3 regions of the Ureibacillus chungkukjangi genome follow, and region 3 is predicted to be linked to each of the others. Evidence: predicted binding sites of a transcription regulator. Region 3 holds the regulator's gene; each other region holds the start of a gene.
The links. Region 3 encodes CtsR, which represses protease genes until heat stress. Its sites were predicted from a motif close to ATGGTCAATAAAGGTCAAACA; they were not measured.
Positions count from the first base shown of each region.

Region 1: clpP (ATP-dependent Clp endopeptidase proteolytic subunit ClpP) is a predicted target of CtsR. The motif match lies at 3,390-3,410, and genes of this name have one in related genera.
Region 2: LG296_RS05140 (ATP-dependent Clp protease ATP-binding subunit) is a predicted target of CtsR. The motif match lies at 4,463-4,483, and genes of this name have one in related genera.

Region 1 covers NZ_CP085009.1:3,105,956-3,112,193, reverse strand. Annotated here, with positions in the region: gene yvcK (YvcK family protein) at 1-827, shown strand, start outside; gene whiA (DNA-binding protein WhiA) at 900-1,844, shown strand; gene LG296_RS15445 (HPr family phosphocarrier protein) at 1,988-2,245, shown strand; gene clpP (ATP-dependent Clp endopeptidase proteolytic subunit ClpP) at 2,718-3,308, opposite strand; tRNA gene LG296_RS15435 (tRNA-Arg) at 3,729-3,803, shown strand; gene LG296_RS15430 (basic amino acid ABC transporter substrate-binding protein) at 4,311-5,105, shown strand; gene LG296_RS15425 (amino acid ABC transporter permease) at 5,124-5,831, shown strand; gene LG296_RS15420 (amino acid ABC transporter ATP-binding protein) at 5,828-6,238, shown strand, end outside.
Region 2 covers NZ_CP085009.1:1,035,896-1,042,133, reverse strand. Annotated here, with positions in the region: gene fabF (beta-ketoacyl-ACP synthase II) at 1-808, opposite strand, end outside; gene LG296_RS05150 (beta-ketoacyl-ACP synthase III) at 857-1,795, opposite strand; gene LG296_RS05145 (YjzD family protein) at 1,986-2,177, shown strand; gene LG296_RS05140 (ATP-dependent Clp protease ATP-binding subunit) at 2,286-4,415, opposite strand; gene LG296_RS05135 (Crp/Fnr family transcriptional regulator) at 4,625-5,326, shown strand; gene LG296_RS05130 (zinc-dependent alcohol dehydrogenase) at 5,366-6,238, opposite strand, start outside.
Region 3 covers NZ_CP085009.1:3,815,398-3,821,635, forward strand. Annotated here, with positions in the region: gene LG296_RS18875 (ATP-dependent Clp protease ATP-binding subunit) at 1-2,090, opposite strand, end outside; gene LG296_RS18880 (protein arginine kinase) at 2,080-3,180, opposite strand; gene LG296_RS18885 (UvrB/UvrC motif-containing protein) at 3,177-3,731, opposite strand; gene LG296_RS18890 (CtsR family transcriptional regulator) at 3,796-4,260, opposite strand; gene LG296_RS18895 (DUF4870 domain-containing protein) at 4,548-4,853, opposite strand; gene LG296_RS18900 (hypothetical protein) at 5,008-5,277, opposite strand; gene LG296_RS18905 (globin-coupled sensor protein) at 5,472-6,238, shown strand, end outside.

The DNA of each region.
Region 1 (6,238 bases), 710 kb from region 3:
GCCTTCGTGATGACTACGATATTCCGCCACCTGGTGATATTCGGAATGTAATTGCCGCATTATCTGATACAGAGCCATTAGTTGAGCAAATGTTTCAGTATCGATTTTCCGAGTCAGATGACTTAGGTGGCCATTCTTTAGGAAATTTAATGCTAACTGCTTTAACTGATATTACAGGTGATTTTAGCCATGCAATCGCAGAAATGAGTAAAGTATTAAAGGTCCATGGAAAAGTAATCCCAGCAGCAAATAAGAAAATCGCTTTGCACGCGGAATTATTAGATGGCTCTATTATTGAAGGGGAGTCGAAAATTCCTAATTCTAAAAAGCCGATCAAACGTGTCTTTTTAGTTCCAGGTGATGTGAAACCGCTTCCGGAAGCAATTCGTGCAATTGAAAAGGCTGATTTAATTCTAGTGGGGCCAGGAAGCTTATATACTAGTATTATTCCTAATTTAATAGTAAAACAAATTGGTAGAGCACTAGTTAGAGCAAAAGCGAAAAGAATTTACATTTGCAATCTCATGACACAGCAAGGTGAGACCTTGAACTATAGAGCTACAGATCATGTTCAGGCAATTTATGATCATGTAGGAAAACCATGCCTTGATGCTATCTTGGTCAATGATATAGAATTGCCATCACCTATTAAAGAAAACTATAAAGAAGAGAATGCTGAGCCAGTGCTGTTTGATATCGAAAAGCTAGAAAATATGGGTCTTGAAGTCATAAAAAAAGAAATCGCTACGATACAATCTGGCGTCGTTCGCCATGAGTCAAATAAAATTGCTAAGTGGCTTAGTGAATATACACTGACGAGAATGTAAAAAACATACAAGGTTCTACGGTTTGAATGTGTGGTATGATAGTTTTCATACATAGTGAAAGGGGGGAAAAAGATGTCATTTGCTTCCGAAACGAAAAAGGAATTAACGCAACTAGAAACAGACGATAATTGTTTAAGAGCAGAGGTATCTGCACTTATTCGTATGAATGGAACATTATCCTTTACAAATAGACAGCTCAGTCTAGATGTACAGACTGAAAATGCTGCAATTGCAAGAAGGCTTTATACAATTGTAAAAAAACTATATCCATATAATGTGGAATTACTAGTTCGAAAAAAAATGCGCTTAAAGAAAAATAATGTTTACATTTGCCGTGTTCGTGACGGTGCTCGTGAAATATTAGCAGATTTAGATATTTTATCTGAGGATTTTCAGCTAAATCATTCTCTCTCTACTTCATTGCTTTCAAATAGAGATCAGAAGAGAGCTTATTTACGTGGTGCGTTTTTAGCAGGTGGCTCTGTAAACAACCCTGAAACTTCAGCGTATCATCTAGAGATTTATTCACTATATAAAGAGCATGGTGAAGCATTAGCGGATTTGATGAACAAATTCAACTTAAATGCCAAAACCATTGAACGTAAAAAAGGGTTTGTAACTTATTTAAAAGAAGCGGAAAAAATTTCGGATTTTATGGGGATAGTTGGGGCTGTACAAGCTATGCTAAAATTCGAGGACGTTCGAATTTTGCGTGACATGCGAAACAGTGTAAACCGTATCGTAAACTGTGAAACCGCCAATTTAAACAAAACAATCGGTGCAGCTATTCGTCAGGTCGAGAATATTCGCTTTATAGAAAACTCGATTGGTCTTGACCAGCTACCGGAAAAGCTAAGAGAAATTGCTCGGCTTCGAGTTGAATATCAGGATGTTACACTAAAAGAGCTTGGTGAAATGGTATCTACAGGTGCAGTAAGTAAGTCAGGAGTCAACCATCGATTACGTAAAATCGATGAAATTGCAGACAGTCTAAGACGTGGAGAAACCATTAAATAACACTCGGAAATTAGTGAATATTCATGAAAAATCCAAATTTTACTGAAGTTTTCAAAAATTGTAGGATTCTATCATTGTTCTTTTCATACAATTTAGATAAGATAAATGTATATAGATGAACGGTTTGAAAGGGAGTATCAAAAATGGTTGAAACCAATGTGGAAGTGAAATTAAAATCTGGTTTGCAGGCGAGACAAGCAGCATTGTTTGTTCAAGAGGCCAATCGCTTCAAATCAGAAGTGTACTTACAAAAGGATGAGAAAAAAGTAAACGCAAAGTCTATTATGGGTATTATGAGTTTAGCCATAGCAAGAGGAACAACGATTACTCTAATCGCTGATGGTAAAGACGAACAAGAAGCTGTAGAAGGACTAGTTTCACTTATTCAAAGAGAAGAATAAGCTATCATCATTTGTAAACGCTCGCAAACTTTTGGGATCTCACAACAATGAGATTCCTTTTTTTCTAAACTCTGTTTTGATACATGGTGATTTTAAGCGCTGATGAGAGGGGATTCTAGGTGAAAGTAGGAGAACCTTTTAGATGTGGTATAAGAGGAAAAGTTCCTGTTAATTATTCTGATAGCCTTTTAGGTGGGGATATAAGAGGAAAATTTTCCGCTAATTAGTATGAAAGCCTTTTAAAAGCAGATATAAGAGGGAAAAGTTCGATTATCTGCTAAAAATTAGAGGAAATCCAATGATTTAACCACTATAAGCGGAAAAACTCCCGCTATTTAAAAGAAAATACGAGTAATTACCAATTTAAGAGGAATTTTTCCCTTTATTTCTCATACAAAGAAACATTCAGTTTTAGCAAACAGAGCAAAAAAAATAGTGAGGAGGAAATGAATCCTCTTCACCATTAATGTTTTTATTTATCTTCAACACGATTAATAATTTGGTCGATTAAACCGTATTCTTTTGCATTTTCAGCAGTCATGAAATTATCACGATCAGTATCTTTAGAAATGCGTTCTATTGGTTGACCAGTACGATCAGATAAGATTTGGTTTAATTTATCACGTAAGAATAAAATGCGTTTTGCAGCAATTTCAATTTCAGTAGCTTGACCTTGAGCTCCACCAAGTGGTTGGTGAATCATTACTTCTGCATTTGGTAAAGCAAAACGTTTACCTGGTTCACCAGCAGCAAGTAAGAAAGCACCCATTGATGCAGCCATACCGATACAAATTGTTGAAACTTGTGGTTTAATAAATTGCATTGTATCGTAAATTGCCATACCAGCTGTAATTGATCCACCTGGTGAGTTGATGTATAAAGAAATATCTTTATCTGGATCTTCTGCTGCTAGGAATAATAATTGGGCAACAATAGAGTTTGCCACATTATCATCGATAGCACTACCTAGTAAAATGATGCGGTCTTTTAGAAGACGAGAATAAATGTCATATGCACGTTCTCCGCGGCTTGTTTGTTCAATAACTGTAGGAATTAAATTCATTGTAAATCCTCCTTAAAAAGATTTATTCGTTAACTTGGTGCTAAAAGAATTCCTTTTAGCTGTACACATATCATACACAGAATAGTCAAGGAAGGTCAAATATAAAACACTGTCCTTTACTAAAATATTGCAGTATGTATCCGCTATTATTCTATGACTTAATTATTAAATAAGAAGTAAAGCATAGAAGTTAATATTTCTACCCTATTTATCGAAAAAATCTGATGAAAAACTGCACAAAACAGACACAATATAATCAAATATATCTTCAATTTAATAGTTGAATTACGTTGTATACATTTGTATAATAGAAAAGTCGTATTTTACAATCGGCGTTATGTCCTAAAGCATTATCAGTTATGTAAATGAAGAACAATTTCTATTTTCAAAAGCGTTACGAGTAAGTTTCTATTATAAGATGTCCTCGTGGTGTAATGGATAACACAGAAGATTCCGGTTCTTCCGCTGGGGGTTCGATTCCCTCCGAGGGCGCCATTTTACTGCTTCAACTATGATTTTAATAAGGTAGACCTTCCATGGATCTATTAGCTTAGCAGCCTGATAGAATCCAGAGGGAATGAAAAATACGGGATAAAATGCAATTACTGTACCAATTCATTTTATCCCAAATTCATTCTCTTTAAACTAATATTACCAATCTTTTCATATAAAATTTTTATGAGTTATGATCAAGTGTTTTAGTTTAAGGTTTGAAAACATAAAGAAAAAGAACAACCCGAAAAAGTTTAACTAAACTTTTCGGGTTGTTTTTTTTTGTGGAGAAGGAAAACCTAGCTTCGAAATTGGCTTCAGTTATATTCACTAATCCCCATATCCTCCATACCTCACATATCTATGTAACATTCCGTAATTTTATTAGAAAATTTTATGTTGTTTAAATATTGTGAAGTTTATATAATTGTAAATATATTTTCTGATTTTATGAATAATCTGAATTATGGAATTAGAAAGATAAATAGAGTTCGGGGGGAATTATCAGTGTTGAATAAGAAAAAATTATTTTCATTAATTACACCCATTGCTGCGGCTTCCATTATTTTAGCTGCATGTGGAGCATCAGAAACAGGGACAAATGGTTCAGCAAGTGAGGATGGAGAAGGAACTACTACACTAAAAGTTGGAACAGATGCTGCCTATGCACCATTTGAATCCTTTGATGACAAAGGAAATATCGTTGGTATTGATGTGGATGTTGTGAATGCCATCGGTGAAGAAGTGGGCGTTGAATTTGAAATTAACAATGTAGGTTGGGATCCTTTATTCCAACAATTGATCAACAGCGAAGTGGATTTAGGTATTTCTGCCATTACTATTACTGAAGAACGTCAGGAAACTTATGATTTCACAGAGCCTTATTACGAGGCTACACAATTAATCGTAACAAAGGAAGAATCTGATATTGAATCTCTACAAGATATAGCTGATAAAAAGATCGGTGTTCAAATGAATACTACGGGACATTTTGCAGCCCAAGACCTACAAGGGAAAACTAGTGCAAATATTAAACCTTACGAAACTACACCAGTTGCTATTCAAGAGCTTATCAACGGTACTGTTGATGCTGTAATTGGCGATAACGCAGTAATTATTGAATATATAAAAAATAATCCAGAATCGAAACTAAAATCTATTGAAGATGATAGCTTTGAAAAAGAATACTATGGATTAATGGTTAAAAAAGGGAATAAAGAAGTGCTGGATATTTTAAATGAAGGAATCCAAAAGCTGAAGGAAAGCGGAAAGCTAGCTGAAATTACAGGGCAAGAAATCGAATAATTAGATGGAGGGTTTCAGATGGACTTCTTAGATATGCGTTGGGATTTGATCTGGGACTACCGTGAGTTTTTTATCAATGGTATTTGGGTGACGATCGTATTAACAATTTGCGGTTATATTGGTGGAATCATTTTTGGGGTATTTCTCGGTTTAGGAAAGACATCAAAGAGAAAATGGCTCTATTGGCCATGTAAGCTCTATGTCGATCTCTTCCGTGGTACCCCAATGCTTGTGCAGATTTTAATCATCCATTTGGCATTAATACCCACGGTTTTCGGTCAATCATTTGGCTTTATGGTTTCGGGGATTACGGCCCTTATTTTAAATAGTGCGGCCTATAATGCGGAAATTATCCGTGCAGGGATTGAATCGATTGATAAGGGACAAATGGAGGCTGCACGTTCCCTTGGTCTAACACATGGGCAAGCGATGCGAAGAGTCATTTTGCCACAAGCAATTCGTCGAATGATTCCACCGTTAGGAAACGAATTTATCGCGTTATTGAAGGATTCTTCTTTAGTAACAGTTATTGCAGCAAATGATATTTTATATGCAGCAAAAATAGTCTCAGGTGCACATTTCCGTTTCTGGGAGCCATACTTAGTAGCTGCAGTTCTATACTTACTATTAACCTTTATCATTACGAAACTAGTAGCATTCATTGAAAGACGATTTAGCATCGATTACAATCCGCGAAAAAAGCGAGAAGGGCGGGTTGATGTATGATTAAAGTAGAGAACCTACATAAATCCTTTGGGAAATTAGATGTTTTAAAAGGGATTAACTATGAAGTTCGTGAAAAAGAAGTAGTTTGCGTGATTGGTCCTTCGGGTTCTGGTAAGAGTACGTTTTTACGATGTATTAATTTACTAGAGGAAATTACAGATGGAGCGATCTATATCGAAGGTGTTCAAGTCAATGATTCTAAAACAGACATCAACTTAATACGCACTGAGGTTGGAATGGTGTTCCAGCAGTTTAATTTGTTTCCGCATATGACGGTTATTGAAAATATTATAATGGCTCCGATGTTTATTCGAAAGCTTTCAAAAAGTGAAGCAGAGAACTTAGCTTTAGAATTGTTGGATAAGGTAGGACTTCGTGAAAAGGCGTATAACTATCCACAGCAACTT
Region 2 (6,238 bases), 1.2 Mb from region 3:
CTGTAATATGATGAGCATCTCCTGTTGAACCATAGCCAACGATTTCAGCATAGATTTTAGCACCACGAGCTTTAGCAAATTCATATTCTTCTAAGATTAAGATACCTGCTCCTTCACCGATAACAAAGCCATCACGATTTGCATCAAAAGGACGTGAAGCAATCTCAGCATCTGGATTTAGAGAAAGTGCAGTACTTGAACAGAAGCCTGCTACTGCCATGTTTACGATTGGTGCCTCTGCTCCTCCCGTAATCATTGCATCAGCATCTCCGCGTTGAATTACTTTGAATGCATCACCAATTGAGTTCGTTCCTGAAGCACAAGCAGTTACAGAACAAGAGTTAATCCCTTTTGCACCAAAGTGAATTGAAACTTGACCAGAAGCCATGTTAGGAATCATCATCGGAACGAAGAATGGGCTTACTCGTCGTACGCCGCGTTCTTGGAAGGTTACATATTGGTTTTCGTATGTTTCCATCCCACCAATCCCAGAGCCAATCCATACACCAACACGAGGAGCGATTTCTTCTGTAATTGTTAAGCCTGAATCCTTCATGGCCATGATGGAGGACGCTAAAGCATAATGAGTGAAACGGTCCATTTTTCGCGCTTCTTTTTTCTCAACATATTGTTCGATATCAAAGTCTTTCACTTCTGCTGCTATTTTAACTGGAAATTTCTCTGCATCTAATCGTGTTAATGCGCCGACACCAGATTTCCCAGCGATTACATTTTCCCATGTTTCCTCTATTGAATTTCCTAAAGGAGTAACAGCTCCAATTCCCGTAATAACAACTCTTCTTTTCATCGTTTTAAAATCCCCCTTTGGTTTTAAACTACTAGCATTTTTACAGTACTATTTTCCCCACTTAATGACAGCTGCACCCCAAGTCAGGCCGCCACCAAAACCAACTAATACGATAATATCGTCATCTTTGATTTTACCATCTTCTAATTCGTCTGCCAAAGCAAGTCCGATAGAAGCAGAGGAGGTATTTCCGTATTTGTGGATATGCTTTGAAAGTTTTTCTTCGGGTAACTCAAGTCTTTCGCGAGATGCTTCCATAATACGAATATTGGCTTGGTGTGGAATTAGTAAATCCACGTCTTGTTTCGATAGACCCGCTTTATCTAGAACGGATACAGCTGACTCGCCCATTTGTCTAACCGCAAATTTGAAAACTTCTCGGCCATTCATGGTAATTGTATGTTCATCGTTCAAGAATAGCTGTTTACCCCCAGTTCCATCTGCACCTAATTCAAATGATAAAATACCTCTTCCTTCACTTACCTCACTAACTACTGCCGCACAGGCGCCGTCTCCGAACAATACTGCTGTATTCCGATCATTCCAGTCAGTGATTTTGGACAGTTTTTCAACACCTACTACTAAGACATATTGATAACTCTTACTTTCAATAAATTGCTTAGCAGTAGCAAGCGCATAAATAAAGCCTGAACAAGCTGCCGACACATCCATTGCAGCAGCATTTACAGCGCCTAATCTTTCTTGAATTTGACATGCAACACTTGGAAAACCTCGATCTGGCGTTACCGTAGCAACTAAGATTAACCCAATTTGATCTGCCGTTATGTTCGCATTTTTTATCGCATTGATGGCAGCGTTATACGCTAAATCAGAAGTATTTTCTTCCGGTCCAGCAATTCTTCTTTCTTCTATACCAGTTCTTGTACGAATCCATTCATCATTTGTATCTAAAGTTTTTTCTAAATCAAAATTTGTTACAACCTTCTCTGGAACGTATTTCCCCAATCCAATGATCCCTGCGTTCATTTTAATCCCCCCAGTTTACTACTAACATTTAGTACCTGGTAATAATTATAGCTCATAAAAAAAAGAACCTCAACCTTTTATTCACGATTTGTTCTTAAGTTTGTAGTTCTTTTTTATGATTGTATATGTTATGATAATTAAGATGAAAATTGGAATACTATTTAAAATTGTTTTATAGAGGTGAAAAAGAATGCAATATGTAATGACTTTAATTTGGTCTGTTCTATTAATGTTAATGTTAAATTATGTAGTAAGCTCAGTTTTAGCTGTACCATTTGTACTTTCAACTAGCTTAATTCTTGGTGTTATTTTTACAATTTTAATCTTTATCATTGGTGCGATTATTCCAAACGACCCAACACCAGAAGCAGATCATCACTAATTTAGAATTTTAGCACTTCTTCTATGAAGTGCTTTTATTTTTCTATTATATATTTTAAACGGGTAACTCTTTAAATAGAGCTACCCGTTTTTTCGGATATTAAGCTTTCTATTTTTTCACTAGTAATTGGCCATCCTCTAATGTAGCATATAAGCTTTCTCCTGGAAGAACTTCTCCCCTTAATAATTCTTTTGCTACTGCTGTTTCGACATTTCGTTGAATAAAGCGTTTTAAAGGTCTTGCTCCAAATTGAGGATCAATCCCATGTTGTACAATCCAATCAACTACCTTATCAGTTACCTTTAGCTCAATCTCTTGTTCAGCCACACGCTCCTGTAGCTGACCAATATATTTCCTGGCGATTGCGTGGAAATGCTCGGTACTCAATGCATGGAAGGTAATAATGTCATCCACACGATTTAAAAGCTCTGGTTTAAAGTGGGCACGTAATTCCGTCATAACTAGATCTTCTATAGATTGCTGGTGTTCTGGCATAGCTTCAAGCAAATAATGCGAGCCAATATTAGATGTCATAATCACCACTGTGTTAGTAAAGTTAACCAAACGCCCTTGACTATCTGTAATTCGCCCGTCATCTAATATTTGAAGTAAGATATTTGCAACATCAGGATGTGCTTTTTCAATTTCATCTAAAAGTACTACCGCGTATGGATTACGACGAACGGCTTCTGTTAATTGACCACCCTCTTCATAGCCAATATATCCTGGAGGCGCACCGACAAGTCTGGAAACACTATGTTTTTCCATATATTCACTCATATCAATGCGAATAAAATGATCCTCTGAATCAAAAAGCTGTGCTGCTAAGGCTTTCGCAAGTTCCGTTTTCCCAACACCAGTAGGACCGAGGAATATAAATGAACCAATTGGTCGATTTGGATCTTTAATGCCTGAGCGAGCCCGCCAAACGGCTTCAGTTACAAGCTTAACGGCATTTTCTTGACCAACAACTCGTTCATGTAATGTATCCTTTAAACGCAGGAGCTTGTCTCTCTCACCCTCTACAAGCTTTGTAACCGGAATGCCTGTCCATCTTGAGATGATGGAAGCAATTTCTTCTGCAGTTACTTCCTCTCGGAGAATTCTTGTGTCAGAGCTACTGTTCAGCTCCTCCTCTAAGATAGTTAACTCCTTCTCTAAGGTTGGAATTTTACCATGACGAAGCTCAGCTGCTTTGTTTAAATCATATTTACTTTCTGCGTCCTCTAAGTCTCGTCGATAGCTTTCAAGCTGTACCCGTTTTTTCTGAATAGCTTGCAGGCATTGTTTTTCACTTTCCCATTGCTTACGTATCTTCTCTGTAGATTCCTTTAAATTAGACAATTCAGCTCTTAATGCTTCCAGACGCTTTTGACTTTGAGCATCTTTTTCCTTTTTCAATGCCTGCTCTTCAATTTCTAACTGTAATACCCGACGAGTTACCATATCTAGCTCCTGTGGCATTGAATCGATTTCAGTACGAATCATCGCGCATGCCTCATCGATCAAATCGATTGCCTTATCCGGTAGAAATCGTTCCGTAATATAACGGTTAGAAAGCTCTGCTGCTGCAATGATGGCACGATCATGAATGCTCACTTTGTGATGTACTTGAAAGCGTTCCTTTAACCCTCGCAAAATCGATACCGTGTCCTCGATAGATGGCTCTCGGACAATTACCTGCTGGAATCGGCGCTCTAGAGCTGGATCTTTTTCAATGTACATACGGTATTCATCTAATGTAGTTGCTCCAATACAATGCAGCTCACCTCGTGCAAGCATCGGCTTTAGCATATTGCCCGCATCCATTGCTCCATCTGTTTTACCAGCACCCACAATTGTGTGAATCTCATCTATAAATAAAATGATTTGACCTTCAGAATCTTTTACCTCTTTTAATACACCCTTTAATCGTTCTTCAAATTGTCCTCGATAGCTAGCCCCTGCGATTAATGCACTCATATCAAGCTCATATAAAAGACAATTTTTTAACCCTTCAGGTACATCCTTACGAACGATTCGTTGTGCAAGCCCTTCAACAATTGCAGTTTTACCGACACCAGGCTCACCTATTAGAATCGGATTATTTTTTGTTTTTCTTGATAGGATTCGAATGACATTTCGAATTTCTTCATCTCGACCAATAACAGGATCCATCTTTCCATTTTTCACTTCTTCAATTAAGTTACGACCGAATTGTTCTAATGGACTACGATTGTCTTGCTGTTGAAATTGCATTCTTAAGCACCCTTTCAAAATTTTATCTTATATAATATTTCGATTTTAGTTTGACCTTTTTTGACTAATTTGATTATAAGCTGTTTACTCTAGAATTGCAAAAATTGGCACATAGATTCTACATTTTATTTGCCCATCTTGTGATATCATATATTGAAATTATTTTTCTGATCGAAGCAAAAAGTTCACTAAATAAAGGGTGTGAAGAAATGGCAAGAACTGATACATTACCAATGAATATTAGTCAGCTATTTGAAGAGCGTGGTCTACAACTCCAAGTAGAAAAAGGAGATTATATCTTTCATGAAGGTGAAAGTGCTGGAGATTTGTTTTTTATAAAAAATGGTTCCATCCAAATCAGTAAAGAATCAGAAAACGGAAAAGAGCTTACGTTTCGTGTCTGTGGCAAGAATAGTATCATTGGTGAAAGCTCTTTATTCGGCCCTACAACAGTCCATTCAAATACCGCAAAAGCAATCGTAGACTCAGAAATAGCGATTCTTAATAAGCACTCACTTGAAATGTTTTTAACAGAACAGCCTACACTCATGATTGGATACCTAAAATGGATTCAAAATGAAAATTTAAAAAATCAAAGCTTAATACGAGATTTAGTTATTCATGGAAAAAAAGGCGCACTCTACTCTACTTTGATTCGTTTATCGAATACTTATGGAAAACCACTTGATGAGAATAAAAATCATATTCTCCTTGATATATATTTAACTAACACAGACGTAGCTAGCTTGTGCTCAACAAGTCGAGAAATGATCAATCGTATGCTAAATGATTTAAAGAAACAGAACATTATTTCCTTTGATAAAGGTTATATTACAATTTTAGATTTGAAGTATTTAAAAGAAGAAATTGCTTGTGAGAACTGTCCAGCAACTATTTGTCGAATCGATTAAAAAGGTACGCAGAGGAATTTTTTGCGTACCCTTTTTATGTTAAGGCTTCAATACAACCTTGATACATTCATCTTCATGATCATTGAATATCTTATATGCCTCGCTAGCACGCTCAAGTGCAATTCTGTGGGTAATGATTTCAGTTGGATCAATTTTTCCGTCCTTAATCATGTCAAACAGCATTGGCATGTAGTGAATAACCGGAGCTTGTCCCATTTTAATATTAATATTTCTTTCAAATAAGTTGCCTAATGGGAAATGATTATACATAGAGCCATATACACCTGTAAGCTGTAATGTACCAAATTTTTTCACAGCCTTCATTCCAATACGGATGGCACTCGTTGTACCACCTGAAAGCTTCAGCTTTTGCTCCACTGCTTCCAGAGGGTTCTTTTTCCCATCCATCCCTACGCAATCGATTACAACATCGGCTCCACCTTTCGTAATTTCAGCAATATATTGACCTGTATCATCATGCTCGTCAAAGTTGATGATTTCAACATTATTCATTTTCTTCGCATGATTTAGACGATACGGGAGATTATCGATTGCAATGACACGTTTTGCACCTTTCATCCAGGCAAATTTTTGCGTCATTAAACCGATGGGACCACAGCCTAATACTACGACTGTATCTCCTTTCTTTACGCCACCACTTTCAACACTCCAGTAGGCTGTTGGGAGAACGTCAGACATAAAGAGTAGGGACTCATCTTCAAGCTCTACAGATTCTGGAATTACAAACGGTACAAAGTTTCCGAAGGGTACACGTAATAATTCCGCTTGTCCACCCTGATAACCACCATAACGTTCCGTGAATCCAAAATATCCGCCTGTATCAACATGTGGGTTTGGATTCGAGTTATCACATTGGCTTTCCATCTCATTTGAGCAATAATGACAGTGACC
Region 3 (6,238 bases):
TTTTTCAGCTCTTCAAGCATTGTACCCTTCATATCCTTGTATTTAGAAGCCTCTGTATTACCAACACCAAAGCCTAATGATTTTTGGTATTTCAGTGCATCTGCACCAACGTTTGATGTCATGATAACCACTGTGTTTCGGAAATCTACAGTACGCCCCTTAGAATCTGTTAAACGGCCATCATCTAATACTTGAAGTAAGATATTGAACACATCTGGATGCGCTTTTTCAATCTCATCAAGTAAAACAACAGAATATGGTTTACGACGAACCTTTTCAGTTAATTGACCGCCTTCATCAAATCCTACATAGCCTGGAGGTGAACCAACTAAGCGTGAAGTTGAATGTTTCTCCATATATTCTGACATATCAATTCGAATCATTGCGTCCTCATCGCCGAACATTACTTCAGCTAATGCACGAGCAAGCTCTGTTTTACCAACCCCTGTTGGTCCTAAGAAGATAAATGAACCAATCGGGCGTTTTGGATCTTTTAGTCCAGCACGAGCACGACGGATTGCACGAGAAATGGCTTCTACTGCTTCACCTTGACCAACTACACGTTTGTGCAGCTCATCTTCAAGGTTAAGAAGCTTTGCTGATTCCTCTTGAGCAATTTTAGAAACAGGAATTCCAGTCCACATAGAAACCACCAATGCGATGTCTTCTACTGTTACTTGAGACTCTTCTTTTCCTTGCTTCTCTTTCCATGTTTTCTTAGTAGCTTCTAATTCATCTTTGATTTTTTGCTCTGTATCTCTTAATGCCGCTGCCTTTTCAAACTCTTGGCCAGATACAGCCGCATTTTTCTCAGAACGGATACCCTCTAATTTATCCTCTAAAGCCTTAAGATTTGGCGGAACAGTGAATGAACGCAAACGTACTTTCGAGCCTGCTTCATCAATTAAATCAATTGCTTTGTCTGGTAGGAAGCGATCTGAAATATAGCGGTCTGATAATTTTGCTGCAGCCTCAACAGCCTCATCAGTAATTTTCACACGGTGATGTGCTTCATAACGATCACGTAAGCCATGAATAATTTGGATTGTTTCATCCACAGAAGGCTCATCTACTTGAATCGGTTGGAAACGACGCTCTAAGGCAGCATCCTTTTCGATGTATTTACGGTACTCATCTAATGTTGTAGCACCAATACATTGTAATTCTCCACGAGCTAATGACGGTTTTAAAATGTTAGAAGCATCAATTGCTCCCTCTGCACCACCAGCACCGATTAAAGTATGCAATTCGTCGATGAATAGAATAACATTACCAGCTTGGCGAATTTCATCCATTACTTTTTTCAAGCGGTCCTCAAATTCACCACGGTATTTTGTGCCTGCAACAACTGTACCCATATCTAATGTCATAACACGTTTGTCACGAAGAGTTTCAGGTACTTCATTGTTAACAATTTGCTGTGCTAAACCTTCAGCAATGGCTGTTTTACCAACCCCTGGCTCACCAATTAAGACAGGGTTGTTTTTTGTACGGCGAGAAAGCACCTCGATGACACGAGTGATTTCTTTACTGCGACCGATTACAGGATCTAGTGAACCTTCGCGCGCAATCGCTGTTAAGTCGCGTGCTAACCCATCTAATGTTGGTGTATTAACTGATTGGGTAGGGTTATTTGCACTTTGAGCAGCATCATTATTTCCAAGTAATAGAAGAACTTGTTGACGCGCTTTGTTTAGGCTTACACCAGCGTTAGCTAATACACGTGCTGCTACCCCTTCACCCTCGCGGATTAAGGCAAGCAGAATATGCTCTGTTCCGATATATGCATGGCCTAGTTTTCTAGACTCGTCTACTGATAATTCAATAACCTTTTTGGCTCTTGGAGTATAGTGAACAATCGGACCAACATCCTTTGCACCTTTTCCAACTAGCTCTTCAATTCCTGATTCTATAATTTGTGGACTCACATCAATTGCTTCTAAGGCTTTTGCTGCAATTCCACCACCCTCACGAATAAGGCCAAGTAAAATATGCTCTGTACCAATGGATTCGTGTTTCCAACGAATTGCTTCTTCTTGTGCTAATTGCAATACTTTTTGTGCACGTTGAGTAAAACGGTTAAACATCATATCTTTCCTCTCCTTTTTCCATTAGCTTTTGATTATTCGAATTTAACTTTTCACGCAATAGTTTTGCTCTATACATATCTCGTTCACTAGCTTGAAGAGTTGTACCTGCATATTGCTGTACAAAGCCTGGCTGTATAAGAATCATGCATTCATTTAATACATTTAATGGGACCTCGTTAATGATGCCCACATCAACTCCAAGGCGAACATTTGATAAACAAGCAGCAGCTTCCTCGCTCGTCATAATACGTGCATACTTTAAAGTACCTAACGAACGATTAAAGCGGTCTTCTAATATTATTCGAGAATTTTTTAATAATGCCTCCCTAGCACCGCGCTCATTTTTAATAATTTGTAACGCGACCTCTTGTAAGTCTTTTAAAATCTCTTCTTCTGACTTTCCAAGAGTAACTTGGTTGGAGATTTGATAAATATTCCCTAAATTTTCGCTACCTTCTCCATATATACCCCTAACTACCATTCCTAATCGTGCAAGCATCTGAGTTACTACTTTTATTTGCTTAGATATGGTCAGAGCCGGCAAATGCATCATGACAGATGCTCGGAGTCCTGTTCCAACATTTGTTGGGCAACTTGTTAAGTAACCAAATGACTCATTAAAAGCATAGGGTAAATGTTCTTCTAATTTACTATCCAGCTTAGATGCAATCCCGTAGGTTTCTACTAGCTGCAACCCCGGAGCTAAGCATTGAATACGTAAATGATCTTCTTCGTTTACCATTATACTTATTGTTTCATCATTCGATATATGAACTGAGGCGGACTTCTCCTTTTTAGCTAAGAGCGGACTAATTAAATGCTTTTCAACTAAAACTTGCCGTTGCAAGGCAGGCATTTCTTTTATGGTAAAGTGTGAAAACTTATGTCCATCAGCATTAATCGAATGTAATGCTTCATAAATCATGCCATCAATTTGCTGTGCTTCATTTTCTGTAAAGCTTAAAGGGAAACGATAGCCATCTAAGTTTCTAGCCAATCGAATGCGTGTGCTTAATACAATATCTGCATCAAGTCCTTTAACATCCATCCACCCTGGTGCCTCGCTTTTTAAAAAATGTTCTAGATTCATGGTGTATCAACACCCCCACGTTCCAGCCTACGCTCCATTTCTCGAATCTCATCGCGTAAGTCAGCCGCATCTTCAAAGCGTTCCTCATGGATTGCGAGCTGCAATTGCTCACGAGTCGAATCGATTTGCTTTTGAATCCACTCATTATGATGATTTGGTTTACCGGGCGCTTTACCACTATGTGTAGTACCCGCTTGGATTTTTGTCAGAACGAGTGGAAGCTGTTTTCCAAAGGTTTCATAACATTGTGGACAACCAAGCTTTCCTTCATTCAAAAACTTTCGAAATGTAAATCCACAGGTTGGACATTTAGCGCTTTTTTGAGATGTAGATGGCGCCTTTTCCTGTGGTCCATTATTCCAAACCGGTAATCCAAATAAATTGGAAACAAGCTGATGTATTGGAATTTGTTCTTCTTTATGAAAATCTAAATTAAAAGGATGAAAATTTTGCGCACAAACCTCACAATAATGCTTTTCACTTTTTTGGCCATTAACCACTTGTGTAACTGTTATTGTCGCTTGCTGCTCTTTACAGTGTTCACAAACCATGACCTCACCCCTTTTTAAAAATTGTTTTAATAGATCAAGAGCTCTAAAAAGTTTTCGCTCAGGTTTATTTATCGTATTTTAATGTGGCCAACATGGATTTTAAAATATAGGCCCTTAACTCGTCTCTAACAGGTAATTGTAATCGGAGTGTGGACCTATCGATTGCTGCGAGCATCAGTTTTGCCTCGCGCTTTGAGATTACTTGCTCATCGATTAAACGATAAATAATATCTTCTGCCATTGCTTGAGTAGCACCATGATTAATTTGACTAATCATATCGTCCATCAAATCAATTCTTGAATGTGCTTTTACACGTAAGATTCGGATATATCCACCGCCTCCTCGTTTACTCTCAACAAGATAACCTCTTTCAGCAGTAAATCGGGTATTGATTACATAGTTAATTTGAGAGGGGACGCACTGAAACTTATCCGCTAGCTCACTTCGTTTGATCTCAATATGTCCTTGACCACCTAATTCGATAACCTGTTTCAAATAACCTTCAATGATGTCAGATATATTTCTCATTTCTTCCTCACCCCAATCATTACTGACTTTGACTATCTTTGACTATATTATATAAACATCAAAATCAAAATGCAAATCAAATGCCCACTAAAAAAAAACGGTTTTTGTGTTGAATATGTACAAAAAAATAAAGAGGTGATCTCTGCTAAACTTGAGACCACCTCTTTAAATTTCCTTCATATTAAAGGAGCTTTATTTTGAGAAATAGCCCAAAATTTACTTTTGGTTCATCTCTCAGTATGTTATTTCTTTTTCTAATCTAAACCCTATTTTTTACAATTCACAACTTAAACCCAGCGTCCTACAATCGGGTAATTCCATTTTTCTTCGTTTAACGCTTTAATAATACCGATAATCGGCACCACAATTGTCATGATTACAAAGATAATAACGAATGGTATCCCAATTAATATGAAGCTTAAGAAACTAGATATTCCTATTAAGAGCCACATCACAAATTGGAACAGTAGTGCTTGAATAGAAATTCGCTTAATTTCTTCCTCAGAGCTTATTAACCAAAATAAAATTGGGACTAGCATCGGAGCAAAAAATGCACTTGCATGTATAATTACTTTTCCCCATTTAGTTTCCATCTATTTATCAGCCTTTCTTTTATCATTTAAATTTTTTGTATACTACTTTTACGGTTGAAGCGCAAAATAGTTTCACCTTACATTACCCTCTTTCATAAATACTTATGAAGAAAAAGAAAAAATCCGCAAGTATATTGGATACTTACGGACCTGATTATTTGGAAGTTTTCTTCTTTGTATTCACCGGCTTTGGATCAGGCTTTTCTTCCTCATCATGCGGGAATAGGATATAAGCAATCATCCCCGAGAATAATGTAGCGATTACTACAAGCATCACACCATCTCTTGTTGAAACCTCTTGAAAATAATTCCTTAGCATTAAAGTTGCCCCAACAGCTACAACCACCATTGATGGAATGACAAATTTAAAACGGCGTTTGTCCATCTTATTACGTCCTTTACTTATAATGTCTATCTCTTGCATGAATAATATCTTATTCTCTAAACATCTCGTATTTTACATGGGAACTATCTAAAATACAAACGGAGGTATATAGAATTATCATAATAATAATATTTTCTACAATAACCTCACATCTATATAGTATTTACAATCCTATTTAATGTATCATAGATATAAAGTATCATTCTTATAAAATAGTAGAACGGAGAAATGTAATGTCTATTTTCAAAAAAAATCTACAAAAACGAAATTCCCATTATTTCGAAGTAGAAAAGTACATAAACGATGTCCAATTAAATCTATCAAATTACCCAGTTCTTCAGAATCAAATTCAATTGATTAATTTAACAAAGGAAGACTTAGCTATATTAAAGCAATTAAAGCCTTTAACAGAACAGTTTATCCCTGAAATGGTTAACCAATTTTATGACGCACTGATGAAAAGCAAGCATTTAATGGGCATCATCGATCAGCACTCAAAGATTGAACGGCTGAAGGTAACTTTAACAAGACATTTATCTGAAATTTTCGAAAGTAAAATCAATGACGATTATGTAAAGCAGAGAAAGACAATTGCTGAAACTCACGTACGTATAGGCTTAGAATCTGAGTGGTATTTAAGCTCATTCCAATCATTGACGACTACTTTTATTAATTTTATCAGCGACCTAGATATTTCAAAAAATGATTCGCTAAAAGCTATCAACGCATTTTCAAAGATTATTAACCTTGAACAGCAGCTTGTTATTCAAGCCTATGAGGCTGAGCAGCAACGTATCCGTATGCAGGACGAGGCGATTAAAAACTCATTAATTACTACTGTTCAAAATACAGCTGAAGAGTTAAATGCTATTAGCCAAGAAACGGCTGCCTCTTTATATGGCATCTCTTCTCAGTCAGGCAGTATCGCTACTGCCACAAATCAAGGATTAGATTTTGTAGCTGATACTGAGGATAAGTCTAGATTAGGGAAAAATCAATT